3 regions of the Tepidibacillus infernus genome follow, and region 2 is predicted to be linked to each of the others. Evidence: predicted binding sites of a transcription regulator. Region 2 holds the regulator's gene; each other region holds the start of a gene.

Region 1 (5,237 bases), on a different contig from region 2:
GATTACTTAAACAAACGTTATCAACAAACATTAAATGAAGTACCAAAGCTGGTTGGAGAATTACCACTGCAAAGCCGTATGCGTGAATTGTTTTATTTAAATATGACGTGGTTTATGCAGACTTTATTAGAACGTAAAGATCGCATGACGATGGCAACAGGCCTTGAAGTTCGCGTTCCTTTTGCTGATCACCGATTAGTAGAATATTTATGGAATATTCCTTGGGAAATGAAAAATCTTGAAAATAGGGAAAAAGGGCTTTTACGTAAAGCGTTAAGAGGTGTATTGCCGGAAGAGGTCTTAATCAGGAAAAAAAGCCCATATCCAAAAACTCATAATCCCGAATACACAGTTGCTGTAAGCAAGATAATCTTAGAAATTCTCCATGATCCAGCTTCTCCTATTCTTCAATTAATTGATAAAGAAAAAGTGGAAAATATTGCAAACTCAGGAGGTGAAAGTTTTAAAGTGCCATGGTTTGGACAATTAATGACTGGACCACAGTTATTAGCTTATCTTGTGCAAGTTAATTTTTGGTTAAAAGAGTATCATGTAAAGATCCGTTAAACAGGAATAAAGATAGGAAAAAACTATTCTCATTTTAGGAGAGAATAGTTTTTTCTTTGGGGAGTAGTCAATTGTTATAGTTTTTCTGAATGTAATTTTTCCTTTGATACATTTTTTCTAAATATAAATCCAACACCGAGAATCAGAGCTAACGTAATGAAATTAAGATAAAGGATTAAAGAATCTGGCAAATGGCGATAGAGTCCAGCTAGACCAAAGAAAATGAAGATGAATGCTGAAATCCATTTGATCATCTGGGCAGATAATTTTTGGTTTAACCAAGTTCCAAACCAGATTCCAATTCCATCAGCAATTAACATTCCCAATGTGGTACCAGCCAATACAAAATAAGGCGATTGATATTTAGCAGCCAAAGCAATAGTAGCTAATTGAGTTTTATCCCCTAATTCAGCGATAAAAAAAGCCATGGTAACAGCCATAATTGGGCCAAATGTCTTAAAACGATTTTCTTCTCCGTTTAATTGATCCCCTCGAATTGTCCAGATTCCGAATAATACGAATAAAACCGCTGCACCAATTTGGATCATATCTAAGGAAATTTTAGAAGTTAAAAAATCGCCAAATGCCACTGCTAAACCATGATTAAAAATAGTGGCTAGGAACACACCTAACATTACTTGTTTGCTTGAATATCTTGATGCAAAGGCAATTGCCAATAGTTGAGTTTTGTCCCCCATCTCAGCTAAGGTTACAAATACAGTTGCAACAAGAAAAGAAATCAAAAAATCACCCCTTCATTTCATGAAAAAAAGACTTTCAATACATCTAAGTGATAAATATCACAAAGAAGTATTAAAAGTCTCGCTTTTTGGTTCAACCAAACAATGAGGCCAGATGATCAAATCATCATCAGTGTGTTGACCCCATACAACGCCATATGTAGACGTTAGCTACTCCCCTTTAATTACATTTATATTTTATCAAATGAATGATGGTGATACAAGGAATAAATGAAATTTGTCGTTAATATTCTACATTTTATACTTATTAAGTTTTATATGTTATAAAATAATATTAGCGTTAATAACCTTCACAAATTATACATAATAAAATATTAAAAAAGTAGTGATATTTGTCACAAGTCGTAGTAAAATAAAATGGAAAATATTCTATACATACTAAATAAATAGATGTAAAAAGGGGGAAAGGTAAATGGATGTTGTTACATTAAGTAGACTTCAATTTGCGATTACAATTGGATTTCACTTTTTATTTGTACCACTCACATTAGGACTTGTTATTTTAGTTGCTATCATGGAAACTTTGTATGTAAAAACCAATGAAATCATGTACAAAAAGATGGCCAAGTTTTGGGGGAAGCTATTTATTATCAATTTTGCTTTAGGTGTGGTAACAGGTATCACAATGGAATTCCAGTTTGGGACAAACTGGAGTGAATACTCTAAATATGTTGGCGATATTTTTGGTGCACCTTTAGCAATTGAAGCGACTGTTGCTTTCTTTTTAGAGTCCACTTTCTTAGGTGTTTGGATATATGGGTGGGATCGTCTTTCAAAAAAACTACATGCCTTCGCCATATGGATGGTAGCGTTAGGAACGAATCTTTCTGCTGTCTGGATTATTATTGCTAATGGTTGGATGCAACACCCTGTAGGTTATGTTCTTCGTAATGGAAGAGCCGAGTTGGTTGATTTTATGGCGGTTGTTACTAATAAATATGCATGGTTAATGTTTTTTCATACTGTTTTATCTGGATACGTGCTCTCGGCATTCTTTGTTTTAGGAATTAGTGCTTATCATTTATTGCGACATCAACATCTAGACTTTTTTAAAAAATCATTCCGCATTGCTTTAATATTTGCTATTTTTTCTTCAATTGGCGTAGCAGTATTAGGCGATTTGAATGGTAGCAATGTAGCTGATGTACAACCTGCTAAATTTGCTGCAATGGAATCGATTTGGGAAACACAACAAGGTGCACCTATGTATCTTTTACAAATTCCTGATGAGAAGAATGAGGGGAACCGTATCGAAACATTAGGAATCCCTAAATTGACCAGTTTTCTTGCGTTTAAAGATCCAAACGCTACGATAAAGGGATTAAAAGATTTTCCTTTAGAGGAAAGACCACCAGTCAATTTAACCTTTTATGCATTTCGAATCATGGTAGGACTAGGAGTCTATTTTATTCTTATGTCCTTTATCGGATGGTATTTGCAGCGAAAAAATAAATTATTAGATTCAAGACTATATTTAAAAATGATGCTTTATTCTATTCCTTTACCTTATATTGCAATTAATTTAGGATGGGTTGTGGCAGAGGTCGGAAGACAACCATGGATTGTTTATGGCTTAATGAAGACCGCAGATGCAGTTTCTCCTATTCCTGCTTCAAATGTTCTTACTACTTTAATAGGTGTTGTTGTTTTCTATACGATTTTAATTGTTGCCGATCTTTATTTGCTGGTGAAATATGCAAAAATGGGTCCGGATTTTGAAAAGCCTACTAAGATACATATCGATCAATCGCCAGGCTTTCAGGCATAGTATTTTGATTGGAATAAGGGAGGAATGAAAAATGTCATATACGGCATTGGCCATCACTTGGTTTGGATTATGGGGGACTTTATGGGCAGTCTATTTTATGCTAGATGGATTTGATTTAGGCGTAGGAATTCTTTATCCATTTATTGCGAAAGATGATTCAGAACGTAAACTTTTATTAAATACCATTGGACCTTTTTGGGATGGAAATGAAGTATGGTTGATTACAGCTGGTGGTGCTACCTTTGCAGCTTTTCCAACCACTTATGCTTTGATGTTTAGTTATCTTTATTTGCCTTTGATGCTCATTTTATTGGGATTGATATTTAGAGGAACGGCCATTGAATTTATGAATAAAAGCGATCATCAATCTTGGAGAAAAGCTTGGAAGTGGGCGTTTTTCTCAGGTAGTTTGTTAGTTACTCTACTTTTTGGAGTTGCATTTGCGAATATCTTCCAAGGGTTAGCCATGGATGATAGTGGCTACCATGGAACGTTACTCTCATTGCTTAATCCATACGGTCTCTTAGGAGGATTAGTATTTATTGCCTTATTTTCATTAACAGGTGCGATATGGATTGCTGCTAAAACAATGGGTTCTTTATCTGAAAGGGCATTAACCTATGCTTCAAAGTTGTGGGTCATTGCCTTAATCCTTGCGGGTATCTTTTTAATCTATACTAGTGTGGCAACAAATCTCTATAGGAATTATCTCCAACAGCCGATCTTGTGGATCGTGCCAGGGTTAGCTGTTGTGGCATTATTATTTACGAGACGATTTTTACAAAAGAAGGATGCGATTCGTGCATTTTTTGCAAGTTCTGTTACGATATTAATGACGATTTATATTACCATTATTGGTTTGTATCCAAATATGATCCCATCTAGTATTGATGAGAAGTATAGTTTAACGATATTTAACTCTTCTTCCAGTGAATATACGTTAAGAATTATGTTCTATGTGGCTATTATCTTTGTACCCATTGTGATCGCCTATCAAATTTTTGTTTATAAAATATTTTCTGATAAAGTAACAGAACAAGATAGCCATTACTAAGATGAAATGAAAAGTAGAAATATTTAAAGATGCAAAACGGTACCCTTAATGAAACAGGGTACCGTTTGTTTTGGTTTGTATAATCATCGCTTCAATAATTTCCATCATATCATCGACCGTGACTGAGTCGATTCCATTTTTTAATACTACAGGTGATTCTAATTCATGCTTTGTTAAGATATTCTCTAAATCGGGAGATACAAATTTAACAATCGTTGATAATTTTACAGTTTCCATATGGCTCACCTCATTTTTTAGTATGGTAAAACTAAAAATGAATCGTAATGCCTGAAAAACCTGTATCAATATTATTATAGTAGATTTAAGCTCAATTGACTACCATATCTTCTCCCGTATTAAATTAATTAAAGAAAGAGTTCGTATAGAACTCTTTCAAAATAAGATTATAGCATCGTTCCAGTTTCACGTAATTTCTGGTGCCAGGATAGTGCTTTTTCAAGAACATGTGGTGTATGACCACCGCGTTCTAATGCCTCATTATAATATTCTCTCATTTTATCTTTATACATTGGGTGAACACATTTTTCAATAATCAATTCAGCTCTCTCTCGTGGAGCTAAACCTCTTAAATCAGCCAACCCTTGCTCAGTGACAAGGATTTGTACATCATGTTCTGTATGGTCAACATGGGAAACCATGGGGACAATACTGGAAATTTTGCCATCTTTTGCAATAGATTTGGTTACAAAAATGGAAAGTCCTGCATTACGAGCAAAGTCTCCAGAACCGCCAATACCATTCATCATATGGGTACCAGCCACATGTGTTGAGTTGACGTTTCCATAAATATCAGCTTCCAATGCAGTATTGATTGCAATCAAACCCATTCTACGAATTAATTCTGGATGGTTACTGATCTCTTGAGGGCGGAAGACTAATTTGTCTCTATATTGATCGAAATTCTCAAATAATTCTTTTGTCCAACTAGGTGAAAGAGTGACTGAGGTAGCCGCTGCGAATTTAACTTTTCCTGCTTTGAATAATTCGAAAACTGCATCTTGAAGAACTTCTGAAGCCACGATTAAATCTTCAAATGGAGAATGGACTAAACCTTCTAAAACAGCAT
Region 2 (5,237 bases):
GGAAAAGAGTGGAATCCTAAGCCGTGTAAAACACCCCTAATTTGTGATTCATATTCGTATCCACCTTGATCTTTAAACCGTTCCATCGATTCTGAGTATTCTTTTAATAATTTTTCATACATGGTCGCGTTTTCGAGATAGGTTGGGTCAGACATTTTTTCTTCTAAACGACGAAGGGATTGTTCTTGTTTAATCAGGTCTATAAAAACAAGCTTCATTTCCTCCCAAATGGTTAATTCTGTATCAAGTCCACTATCTTGAGCTAAATAGCCAACAGTTGCACTTTTGGCAAGATGAATCTCCCCAGAATCAGGGAGCATTTCGCCTGCAATGATTTTAAGCAAAGTTGATTTTCCGGCTCCATTTACACCAACAAGTCCTACACGTTCATTGGATTGGATTTGTATATCAATATCCGATAGAATAGGTTCTACGATAAAAGATTTTGAAAGTCGGTTCGTTTGTAGTAATATCAATAGTAAATCACCTCTTTTCATAAGTGTAACGTAGATACTATTTATCAATCAAGTGGAAGACTCACTTCCTTTGCAATGCACAATTTCTAGAAGAAGGTATGAAGAATGTGTGATAAAAATCCTTTTCCTTCTTAGTCGTTTGAGTTAGTATTAATGAAAGATAACTTTGCTCAAGATTGAGCAATTTCGTAAAAAATATTGTAAAATAGTAGAGATGGTGAAAAAAGCCATGGGCTTCACTTCTATATTGTTAGCTGGCGGACAAAATAAAAGAATGAATGGGCTTCCAAAATGGGAATTGCGAATAGGAAAGGAAATAATGATCGACCGGTCGATTCGGCGGTTAAAAACAGTATCTAAACAAATCATCATTGTTTCTGGCGGGACTTATCAGTTTTCCTTTTTGGAGAAAGAGGAAGAATTCATTAAACTTGTTTACGACCAGACACCATTCTTAGGACCGTTAAATGGAATACGAACTGGACTCACTCATAGCACAGATCTATATCATTTTGTCGTTGCTGCGGATATGCCCTTTTTTTCCGTTGATTTGGCTCTATGGATGTACCAATTAGCAACTACGAATCAAATGGATATTGTCATTCCTAAGTGGAAAGATAAATTGCAACCCTTACATGCGATTTATTCAAAAAGTTTGATAGATGCGATGTCCAAAGATATAGAAGAAGGGAAAAACAGTTTAGTAAAATGGATTCTGGATCAAAAGAGACTTCTTATTGTAGAGGAACTAGACGTACAAGAATTTAACCAGAGTGGAAAAATATTTTTCAATATGAATGATCCTGAACAATATATGGAAGCATTAAGCTGGATGATTGAGGAGGAAAAAGAGTGAAGTCTTCTATGCTTATAGAGATAAAAGTGGAAGATGCAATTGGATATGCTCTAGCTCACGATTTAACTAAAATTGTTCCTGGAGAATTTAAAGGAAGAGCATTTAAAAAAGGGCATATCATTACAGAAGAAGATATTCCTGAATTATTAAAAATCGGAAAAGAACATATTTATGTAATGGTGTTAGAAAAAGGTTATTTACATGAAAATGAGGCTGCCATTCGTATGGCAAAAGCGATTACTGGTCAACATGTGCTTACAAACGAACCACATGAAGGGAAAGTGACACTTACTTCCGAAATATATGGATTAGCAAAAGTAAATGAAGAAATCGTTCATCAAATCAATGCAATCCCTGATCTTGCTCTTGCTACTGTGCTCAATAATAAAATCGTGCAGCCTGGAGCGAAGTTGGCAGGAACTAGAGCACTTCCTCTTATTGTTGAAGAAAGATACATTGAACAAGTTGAAGCGATTACCAAAGGGAAAACTGTGATTGGGGTTAAACCATTTAAGCCTTTCAAAACAGGATTAGTCACAACCGGAAGTGAAGTATTTAAAGGCAGGATTAAAGACCGTTTTGGCCCGATTGTAGAAAAGAAATTAAAAGCATTTGGCTCTGAGTTGGTTGAACAGCGTTTTGCTCCAGATGATGTCGAGCAAATTAAAGCTGAAATCAAATATTTCCTTGATAAAAAAGTAGATATGGTTCTTCTTTCTGGTGGAATGTCTGTCGATCCTGATGATCGTACCCCTTTTGCGATTCGAGAAATGGCTACAGAAGTAATTACTCAAGGGACACCCATGCTACCTGGTTCGATGCTGATGGTCGCCTACTCAGAAAATACACCAATTCTCGGGTTGCCTGGAGGAGTATTACATGATCCTTTTACTGCCTTTGATGTCGTATTGCCAAGAATTCTTGTAGGTGAAAAAGTAACAAAAGAGGAAATCATACGTTTAGGTTATGGGGGGTATTATGGTTGCTAAATGAACGCAAAATTCCCATTGCTAGCTTTGTTGGCTATTCCGGTAGTGGGAAGACCACCTTGATGGCGAAGGTCATTCACGCATTTAAACAACAAGGATATCGTGTTGCAGCCATTAAACATGATGCCCATCGTTTTGAAATGGATCATGAAGGGAAAGATACTTGGAAATTTGCCCAAGCTGGTTCTGATGTTGTACTGATAAACTCACAAGAAAAATTGGCCATGATCGAGAAGGTGGAGAGATCGCTTTCATTTGAGGAAGTGATTTCCTATGTGAAGGATGTAGACATTATCTTGGTGGAGGGGTATAAACATGAAGCCCCATCTAAAATTTTAGTCGTTCGTAGAGAAGAAGATCTAACCCTACTTTCAAGTCTTAAAGATGTGATTGCAATTGCAACTTCGTTACCACTTGATGAAAAGCAGATCCCTATTTATGATTTAGACGATGTTGAAGGGATTGTAGAATTGATTCAATCAAATATATTGGGGGAGATAAAAGATGGCTCAAGATCATAAGATACCACAGGTCACAGCCAAGAGATTACCTTTATATTATCGTTACTTAGAAAAGTTACATCTCATGGGAAAACAGCGTGTTTCATCAGCCCAATTAAGCAAAGAGTTATTGATCGATCCAGCAACCATTAGAAGAGACTTCTCGTATTTGGGGGAATTAGGGAAAAAAGGATATGGTTATAATGTAAGCTACTTGTTGCAGTTTTTACGAGACTTTTTAAAACAAGATGAAGTAACCAATGTTGTTCTCATTGGGGTTGGTAATCTAGGTACAGCTTTACTGCATTACAATTTCTATAAGAATCGCAATATCAAAATTGTGGCTGCCTTTGATAGCAATCCGAACAAGTTTAATCGTGAAATTGATGGTATTCCCGTTTATGGGATTGATAGCTTAAAGGAAGTGGTTCAATTATTCCGGGTTGAAGTTGCGATCCTAACCGTACCTGTTCATGTGGCCCAAGAAATAACAGATAAATTAGTAGATGCAGGAGTTAGAGGAATCCTCAACTTTACTCCTTCAAGGCTAACAGTGCCAGCTGGTACATTGGTACACCATATTGACTTAACGACTGAATTACAAACATTGGTCTATTTCCTGAAGAATTTTCCAGAAGATGAGCTAATGGAACAAGACCAAGAGCTAGAGAATGAAGATGAATAGGAGAGGGATCTCATATGGTGGATCAAGATAAATCAATGACTTTAGTCAGTCATTTAGAAGAGTTAAGAAAAAGAATTATCTGGATTATCTTGTTTTTTGTCGTTGCCTTGGTGGTCGGTTTTATGTTAACAGACCCAGTTATTCGCTATTTTACTGATGAGCTCAAAGCAAAAGGGGTTACCTTTAACGTTTTTCGTTTATCTGATGCACTAAGAGTCTACATGCAATTTGCTTTTGCGATTGGGATTACCCTTTCCCTTCCTTTTGCGTTATATCAAATTTGGCGATTTGTTGCACCAGGCTTAACAAAAAGGGAAAGAAAGGCAACCATATGGTTTATTCCCTTTGCCTTTATTCTATTTTTACTAGGGGTATCATTTGCTTATTTTATTCTATTTCCAATGGTCGTTACCTTCCTATCCAATATCTCTAAACAGTTAGGTGTTGTTGAAGTATACGGGATTGCTCAGTATTTTAGCTTTATGCTGAACATCGTGATTCCGTTTGGTATTGTGTTTGAGCTTCCAGTTGTCGTAGTCTTTTTAACCCGTCTTGGTATCATTACACCTAAATTATTAATTAAAATTCGGAAGCTGGCCTATTTTGTATTAATTATTGTGGCCGTCACCATTACACCACCTGAGCCGATGTCAGATATTCTTGTCTCTGTTCCACTCATTTTGTTATATGAGATTAGTATCATGCTATCCAAAGTGGCCTCAAAAAAACGCCAACAAGCATTAGAAGAAATTTAATCTGAACAACAAAGAGCACGTCAACCTTGAAGAAGGAAGCGTGCTTTTTGTTTGTTTATTTTTCTGTATTGATATTACATCGTGTCAGGCGTAATGCTTTGAAGGCCAGGCCAATATACCTCATCGGCATATTGTGTGGTATCTCCTTTATTTACATCCCCAAAATAATTGATTCCCACAAAAGCGAATACTAGAACAAAAACGAATAATATTTTTTTAATCTTATCCAAAATAATGTCCTCCTTTTAATAGATTCCCTTTTCTCAAAATTTTACTTTTTTGTTATCACTATAATAATATACGTTTTAATAAGCAATATAAAGTATTTATATAGCGCAAATGGAATAATATTACTATAAATAAATGAGATAATCCTTTTGTAATCAAAAAGAATTACTTTATATTCTCAATTTCTCGTTTGTAGACAAGAACCGTTGTGTTTTACTGTTGATAAAAAGCTATAAAAGCCAGAATTCTTAATTTTTCCCTATTTTAAAGGAAAATTGAAATAATAAAGAATTAAAATAAGTAGATTAGTACTAATCAGAAAAAATAAAAGGAGGTGTAAAAATTGAACAACTCACAAGTATTAGAGTTATTAGAATCATTAGGTGTGCAGTTATCTAAGGAACAAATTGATAGAAAAAAACAATGTATGGAAGAATTGTCTAATTTCAACGGATTTATTGAAGAAATTTTTATACCCGAACTAAAGAAATTTGTAAATATATAATTATAAAATTTGATAATTTGGAGAAGAAAATATGAATTTATCATTACTGACAACTAATAAAAACTTTAAATATTATTTTTATGGGCAGGCTATATCAAGATTTGGGGATTCCCTGTTTATGTTTGCTATAGTATGGTTCGTTTTGCAAATATCAAATAATTCAGCACTTCTTTTTGCTTTAGCTATGATCAGTATGAGCCTACCAGAAATACTTTTTTCAGTATTTGGAGGTACTCTAGGTGA
Region 3 (5,237 bases), on a different contig from region 2:
CTTCCATCCATTTACCTGCTTTAAATCCAGCCCAAGCTGGAATTACTTTTTCACTGATCATTAGTATTCAGCCCCTTTTAAAATCTTATACAATTCCTTTTCCTTGAAAAGCCTCTCGGTAAATCGTTGCTAGTTCACTTACAAGTGGATATCTTGGATTTGCTGTTGTACATTGATCTTCAAACGCTTTTTCTGCTAACTCTTCCACTTTCGCTTCGAATGTTTTCTCATCGATTCCTGCTTCTTTAATGGTGAGTGGCATATTTAATTCTTTTGCTAACTGAATAATGGCTTCAATTAAACTTTGCACTCCTTCTTCTGTTGTTCTCGCTTTTAATCCTAGCATTCTAGCAATTTTAGCATATCTTTCATTGGCAATAAAGTGATCGTATTTAGGAAATGAGACAAATTTAGTTGGCTTTGTTGCGTTATAGCGAATCACATAGGGAAGAAGAATTGAATTTGCCTTACCATGCGCAATATGGAATTCTCCACCTAATTTGTGAGCTAAGCTATGATTGATACCAAGGAATGCGTTAGCAAACGCCATACCCGCGATACAAGAAGCATTATGCATTTTTTCTCTGGCCACTTTATCATTGGGATTGTGGTAGGCTTTTGGTAAATATTCAAAGACTAATTGGATTGCTTTCATTGCAAGTGCATCCGTATAATCATTCGCCATCACCGAGACATATGCTTCAATCGCATGAGTGAGTACGTCCATACCAGTATCGGCTGTTACACTCTTTGGTACTGTCATCACAAAATCTGGATCAATAATCGCAACATCTGGTGTTAATTCATAATCTGCAAGTGGGTATTTAATATTATTTTTCTTATCTGAGATCACCGCAAAACTAGTTACTTCTGAACCTGTACCTGATGTTGTTGGAATAGCAACCAATTTTGCTTTTTCACCAAGTTTAGGGAACTTATAAACTCTTTTTCGAATATCCATAAACTTTTGTTTCATATGCTCGAATTTTTCTCCAGGATATTCATAGAATAGCCACATGCCTTTTGCTGCGTCCATTGCTGAGCCACCACCTAGAGCAATAATCACGTCTGGTTGGAATTGACGCATCAATTCGGCTCCTTTTAAGACGGTTTCTACAGATGGATCTGGCTCTACTTCAGAGAAGATTTCGCTATGCACGTAATTTTGTCGTTTTCTTAGATAATATAAGACCCGATCCACATAACCTAATTTCACCATCATGGGGTCAGTTACGATTAATGCTCGAGAAATCTCAGGCATTTTTACTAGATATTGAACAGAACCACTTTCAAAGTAGATTTTGGATGGAATTTTGAACCATTGCATATTTACTTTTCTCCTAGCTACCTTTTTAACATTAATTAAATTGACAGAGGATACATTATCTGTTGTTGAATTCGATCCATAAGTGCCACACCCTAAGGTTAAGGATGGAATATTGACATTATAGATATCCCCAATCGCTCCATGAGTTGATGGTGCGTTAACAATGAGTCGGCCTGTTTTAATTCGACTAGCAAATGCTTGAATCACTTCATCATTTTGACTATGAATCACAGCAGAGTGACCCATCCCGCCAAACAAGACCATTTCTTCAGCTCGCTTAATTCCTTCATCCACATTTTTTACTTCATAGTAAGCAAGAATTGGGCTAAGCTTTTCTCGAGAAAGGGGGTATTCTTCTCCTACTCCCTCTAGCGGAACAACTAACATCTTGGTTTCTTTTGGTACTTGAATGCCTGCTTGCTCTGCAATGTTTATAGGTGATTGACCAACAATCGATGCATTTACTGCACAAGTGGTTGGATTGATTACAAGTTTCTCAAGTTTTTTTATTTCTTCTTTGTTTAAGAAGTAGCAATGATTTTCCATCATATATTGTTTAACCGTTTTTGCTATTTCCTGATCTACAATAACTGCTTGTTCAGAAGCACAAATCATTCCATTATCAAAGGTCTTGGAAAGAATTAAATCGGTTACCGCTTGTTTAATATTGGCTGTTTTTTCTATATAACAGGGTACATTACCTGGTCCCACACCTAATGCAGGTTTTCCTGTACTATAAGCAGATTTGACCATCCCTGAACCACCTGTTGCTAATACAAGCGCAACGCCTGGATGATTCATTAATAATTGTGTTGCTTCAATCGAAGGCGTTTCGATCCATTGAATACAATCTTTTGGAGCACCAGCTTTTACTGCTGCATCCCGAACAACTGTTGCAGCTGCTACGCTACATTTCTGTGCAGAGGGATGAAAAGCAAAGATAATTGGATTTCTTGTTTTCAAAGAGATAATTGCTTTAAACATCGTTGTAGATGTTGGATTGGTTACCGGTGTAACCCCTGCGATAACACCCACTGGTTCTGCTACTTTAAAGTAGCCTTCTAGTTCATTTTCTTCGATGATCCCTACCGTCTTGTCATACTTGATACTGTGGTAGATGTATTCTGTAGCGAACAGATTTTTAATGATCTTATCTTCATAAATTCCTCTTCTAGTTTCCTCAACTGCCATTTTAGCAAGTGGCATATGTTGATCTAATCCAGCTAAAGCCATTTGCTTTACAATCTCATCAATTTGTTCTTGATTCAATTTCATCATTTCTTGTAAAGCAATTTTAGCGTTTTTTACTAATTCATCAATTGTAGTCTGAACCATCTCTTTCCCTTCATCTTGCATCTTTTCATTTTGATGATTTGCTTTCTCAAGCACTTTTTCCATTATGCTCTCCTCCATTTTTAATGTGAATAAATACACAATAAATTGTAACAAGCAAAAGAATTAAAATGTTCATTTGTTTCTAAAATATTAAATAAACCTACTTATAACAACAACTTATCAACTATAAATGGCGCCTTCAAATTTATATAGGTTTAATTATTCTGTTTTATTGTGAAATATTTCACATGTTATTGTTGTTTTTATCTTAATATGTATTAACTCTATACACAAAGTTGATTTAACGAAATTAGAGCAATTTATCTTCTATTTAAACCGTTTACACTCGTTTTCTTTTTATTTTTGATGGATCATGTTTGTTCACCATTTGTTCAATATATAGCCCATAATAGTATAAGAAAAGGTTTGTATATTCCATCGCGCTCCGTCATCCGTGCCCTTCTATGAATAAAGATTACGGAGAGAAGGGCACTTCTGAAGGCACACAAAGTGTACAAGTCGTGCTACACAGCTAAAGCTGCTAGTCACGCTATGTCGCAGCTTATGGAATATACAAACCCTTAAATGACAAATGGAAGAAAGTTTTTATAGCTTCAGGATTCACTGAAGAAATAAGGTAATGATTATCTTTTGGTGATATTGAAATTATCCTCTAGAAGCAGCCAATTTTGCGGGAAGGAAAGTCCCAATTTCCAATAACTAATTCCTCTTAGCCCTAATTGTTTGATTAAGTCAAATTTAGCTTGAATACTCCTTGCATCCTCAAACCATACTTCATGTTCTCGTCCTTGATCATCAACATATTTAAAAAATGGGGCTTGGGCACGGGTATCATATTGTATCGCTACATTTTCCCTCTTAGCCAATTCAATCGCTTGCTGAGGGCTTAATGCTCTTGCTGCTTCTCCACCATACCTAAAGGGGGCTCGCCAATCATAACCATATAAGTTCTGCCCTAACATAATCTTTTTGGCAGGCATTTCTGTTAAAGCATATTGGATCACTTGACGAACTGGTCCAATAGGGCTAACTGCCTGTGGTGTACTATAAGTATATCCCCATTCATACGTCATGGGAACGGAAAAATCAACGATTTGACCATGAGCTCTATAATCGTGTGCAGTATACCAAGCACCTATTTGTGCCGCACTTGTTTTTGGGGCTAACGCCGTAGATAATAAAAAGCCAGCTGGTTTTAGTCTGCTTTGAGCTCTTCTTAAAAACTGGTTGTATGCCTCTCGATCGTTCGGATCAATAAATTCAAAATCGAAATGGATATCCCTGAAACCTAAACGATTAGCAGTATTGATAATATTACTAAGGAAACGATTAGATATGCTCTCATTCGTAAATAAAATATGTGCTAGCTCCTTGCTAAATTGTCCTGCTTCTTGATTTGTAACAACTAACATATTCGTAATCCCTAAAGAGCGGGCAATGTTAGGAATATCATCGAGTGGAGGCGGAGTCAATGAACCGTCTCGATTTGCCCTAAAACTAAATGGTGCTAAATAAGTTAAGTACCTCCCTACCCTTCTTACTTCTTGTCTTTGGGCAGGTGTAATTCGTTCCCTTGGTTCAAGGTAAGCATTGACTTCAATCGTAGGTTTTGGTCTTGGGGGAATATATAACCTAAAACCAATAGGAAGTATTGTTGTTAGTGATATCCGATTAACTCTTGCCAGCTCACTAGGACTAATATTATAACGTCGTCCAATACTATACAAAGATTCGCCAGGTTGAACCCAATGGTATCTTCCAACAATTGGAATAACCAATGCTTGCCCTACGACTAATCGGTTAGGATCGGGTATTTCATTGGCCACAGTAATCGCTTGAGCAGTCGTATTAAATGCTTGAGCAATTCCAAATAATGTTTGACCTCTACGAACAACATGGATCTGCAATCTTTTTCCCTCCTTCTTTTTTATTCCCTCTCCTCATCGTATTCTGCATTCGCCTAAAAGGTGTTAGCAAAACCCACAAAAGTAACGTCTTACTTCGTAACAAATTCCTATTACTTTTGGGGAGAAATTTTTTACCATCTGAAATGTCACTCATCTACCTAATTGCTAAACGAAAAATGCAACAAAAATGGCTTGTTTTAATATTTCCATCAATAAAGGGAAAAATAAAACCATCACATAGAAAAGAGGAAAAAAATGAAAGTGAAAGGTTTAGGAATCTTTTTGCTCTTGCTTATTTCATCTTTAAGCATCGATATCTTGATGGATATATTAATGGGAATACCACTGAAAAAGGCTACCAATCAAATGGTCGAGGCTATTTTACACATGAATCTAAGTGAATTAATTGTTCTAATTATCCTGTTTTTATTAACCATTCTTCATTCGATGTTTCGTTTTCAAACGATTTCGAATCAAAGTCACAACGAATAGAAGAAAAGGAATCCCTACTTGAAGAGGAAGATGAAGATAATAGGGAACAATTTTTAGACCTTCTTCTAGGTGTTCCGAAATATTACTTGCTATTAGGATTGAAGAAAGAAGAATGATAAAACCAATTGGAATAAGCAGTTGATTCTTGTTTTTTA

What was found. Region 2 encodes Rex, which represses fermentation and respiration genes when NADH is low (regulators of the CRP and FNR family bind a similar motif). Its sites were predicted from a motif close to TTGTGAAATATTTCACAA; they were not measured.
Region 1: TEPIDINF_RS02560 (cytochrome ubiquinol oxidase subunit I) is a predicted target of Rex. The motif match lies at 1,652-1,669, and genes of this name have one in related genera.
Region 3: adhE (bifunctional acetaldehyde-CoA/alcohol dehydrogenase) is a predicted target of Rex. The motif match lies at 2,895-2,912, and genes of this name have one in related genera.

The regions. Positions count from the first base shown of each region.
Region 1 covers NZ_JBLWFI010000001.1:512,174-517,410, forward strand. The annotation lists gene asnB (asparagine synthase (glutamine-hydrolyzing)) at 1-567, shown strand, start outside; gene TEPIDINF_RS02555 (TMEM165/GDT1 family protein) at 642-1,310, opposite strand; gene TEPIDINF_RS02560 (cytochrome ubiquinol oxidase subunit I) at 1,741-3,096, shown strand; gene cydB (cytochrome d ubiquinol oxidase subunit II) at 3,128-4,150, shown strand; gene TEPIDINF_RS02570 (hypothetical protein) at 4,196-4,387, opposite strand; gene TEPIDINF_RS02575 (acetyl-CoA hydrolase/transferase family protein) at 4,555-5,237, opposite strand, start outside.
Region 2 covers NZ_JBLWFI010000003.1:1,281-6,517, reverse strand. The annotation lists gene TEPIDINF_RS13640 (ABC transporter ATP-binding protein) at 1-476, opposite strand, end outside; gene TEPIDINF_RS13635 (molybdenum cofactor guanylyltransferase) at 706-1,332, shown strand; gene TEPIDINF_RS13630 (molybdopterin-binding protein) at 1,341-2,321, shown strand; gene mobB (molybdopterin-guanine dinucleotide biosynthesis protein B) at 2,315-2,842, shown strand; gene TEPIDINF_RS13620 (redox-sensing transcriptional repressor Rex) at 2,826-3,506, shown strand; gene tatC (twin-arginine translocase subunit TatC) at 3,521-4,261, shown strand; gene TEPIDINF_RS13610 (hypothetical protein) at 4,336-4,491, opposite strand; gene TEPIDINF_RS13605 (hypothetical protein) at 4,833-4,994, shown strand; gene TEPIDINF_RS13600 (MFS transporter) at 5,026-5,237, shown strand, end outside.
Region 3 covers NZ_JBLWFI010000001.1:20,887-26,123, reverse strand. The annotation lists gene pflB (formate C-acetyltransferase) at 1-61, opposite strand, end outside; gene adhE (bifunctional acetaldehyde-CoA/alcohol dehydrogenase) at 86-2,725, opposite strand; gene TEPIDINF_RS00185 (glycoside hydrolase family 18 protein) at 3,307-4,590, opposite strand; gene TEPIDINF_RS15215 (YczF family membrane protein) at 4,846-5,082, shown strand; gene TEPIDINF_RS00180 (GerAB/ArcD/ProY family transporter) at 5,020-5,237, opposite strand, start outside.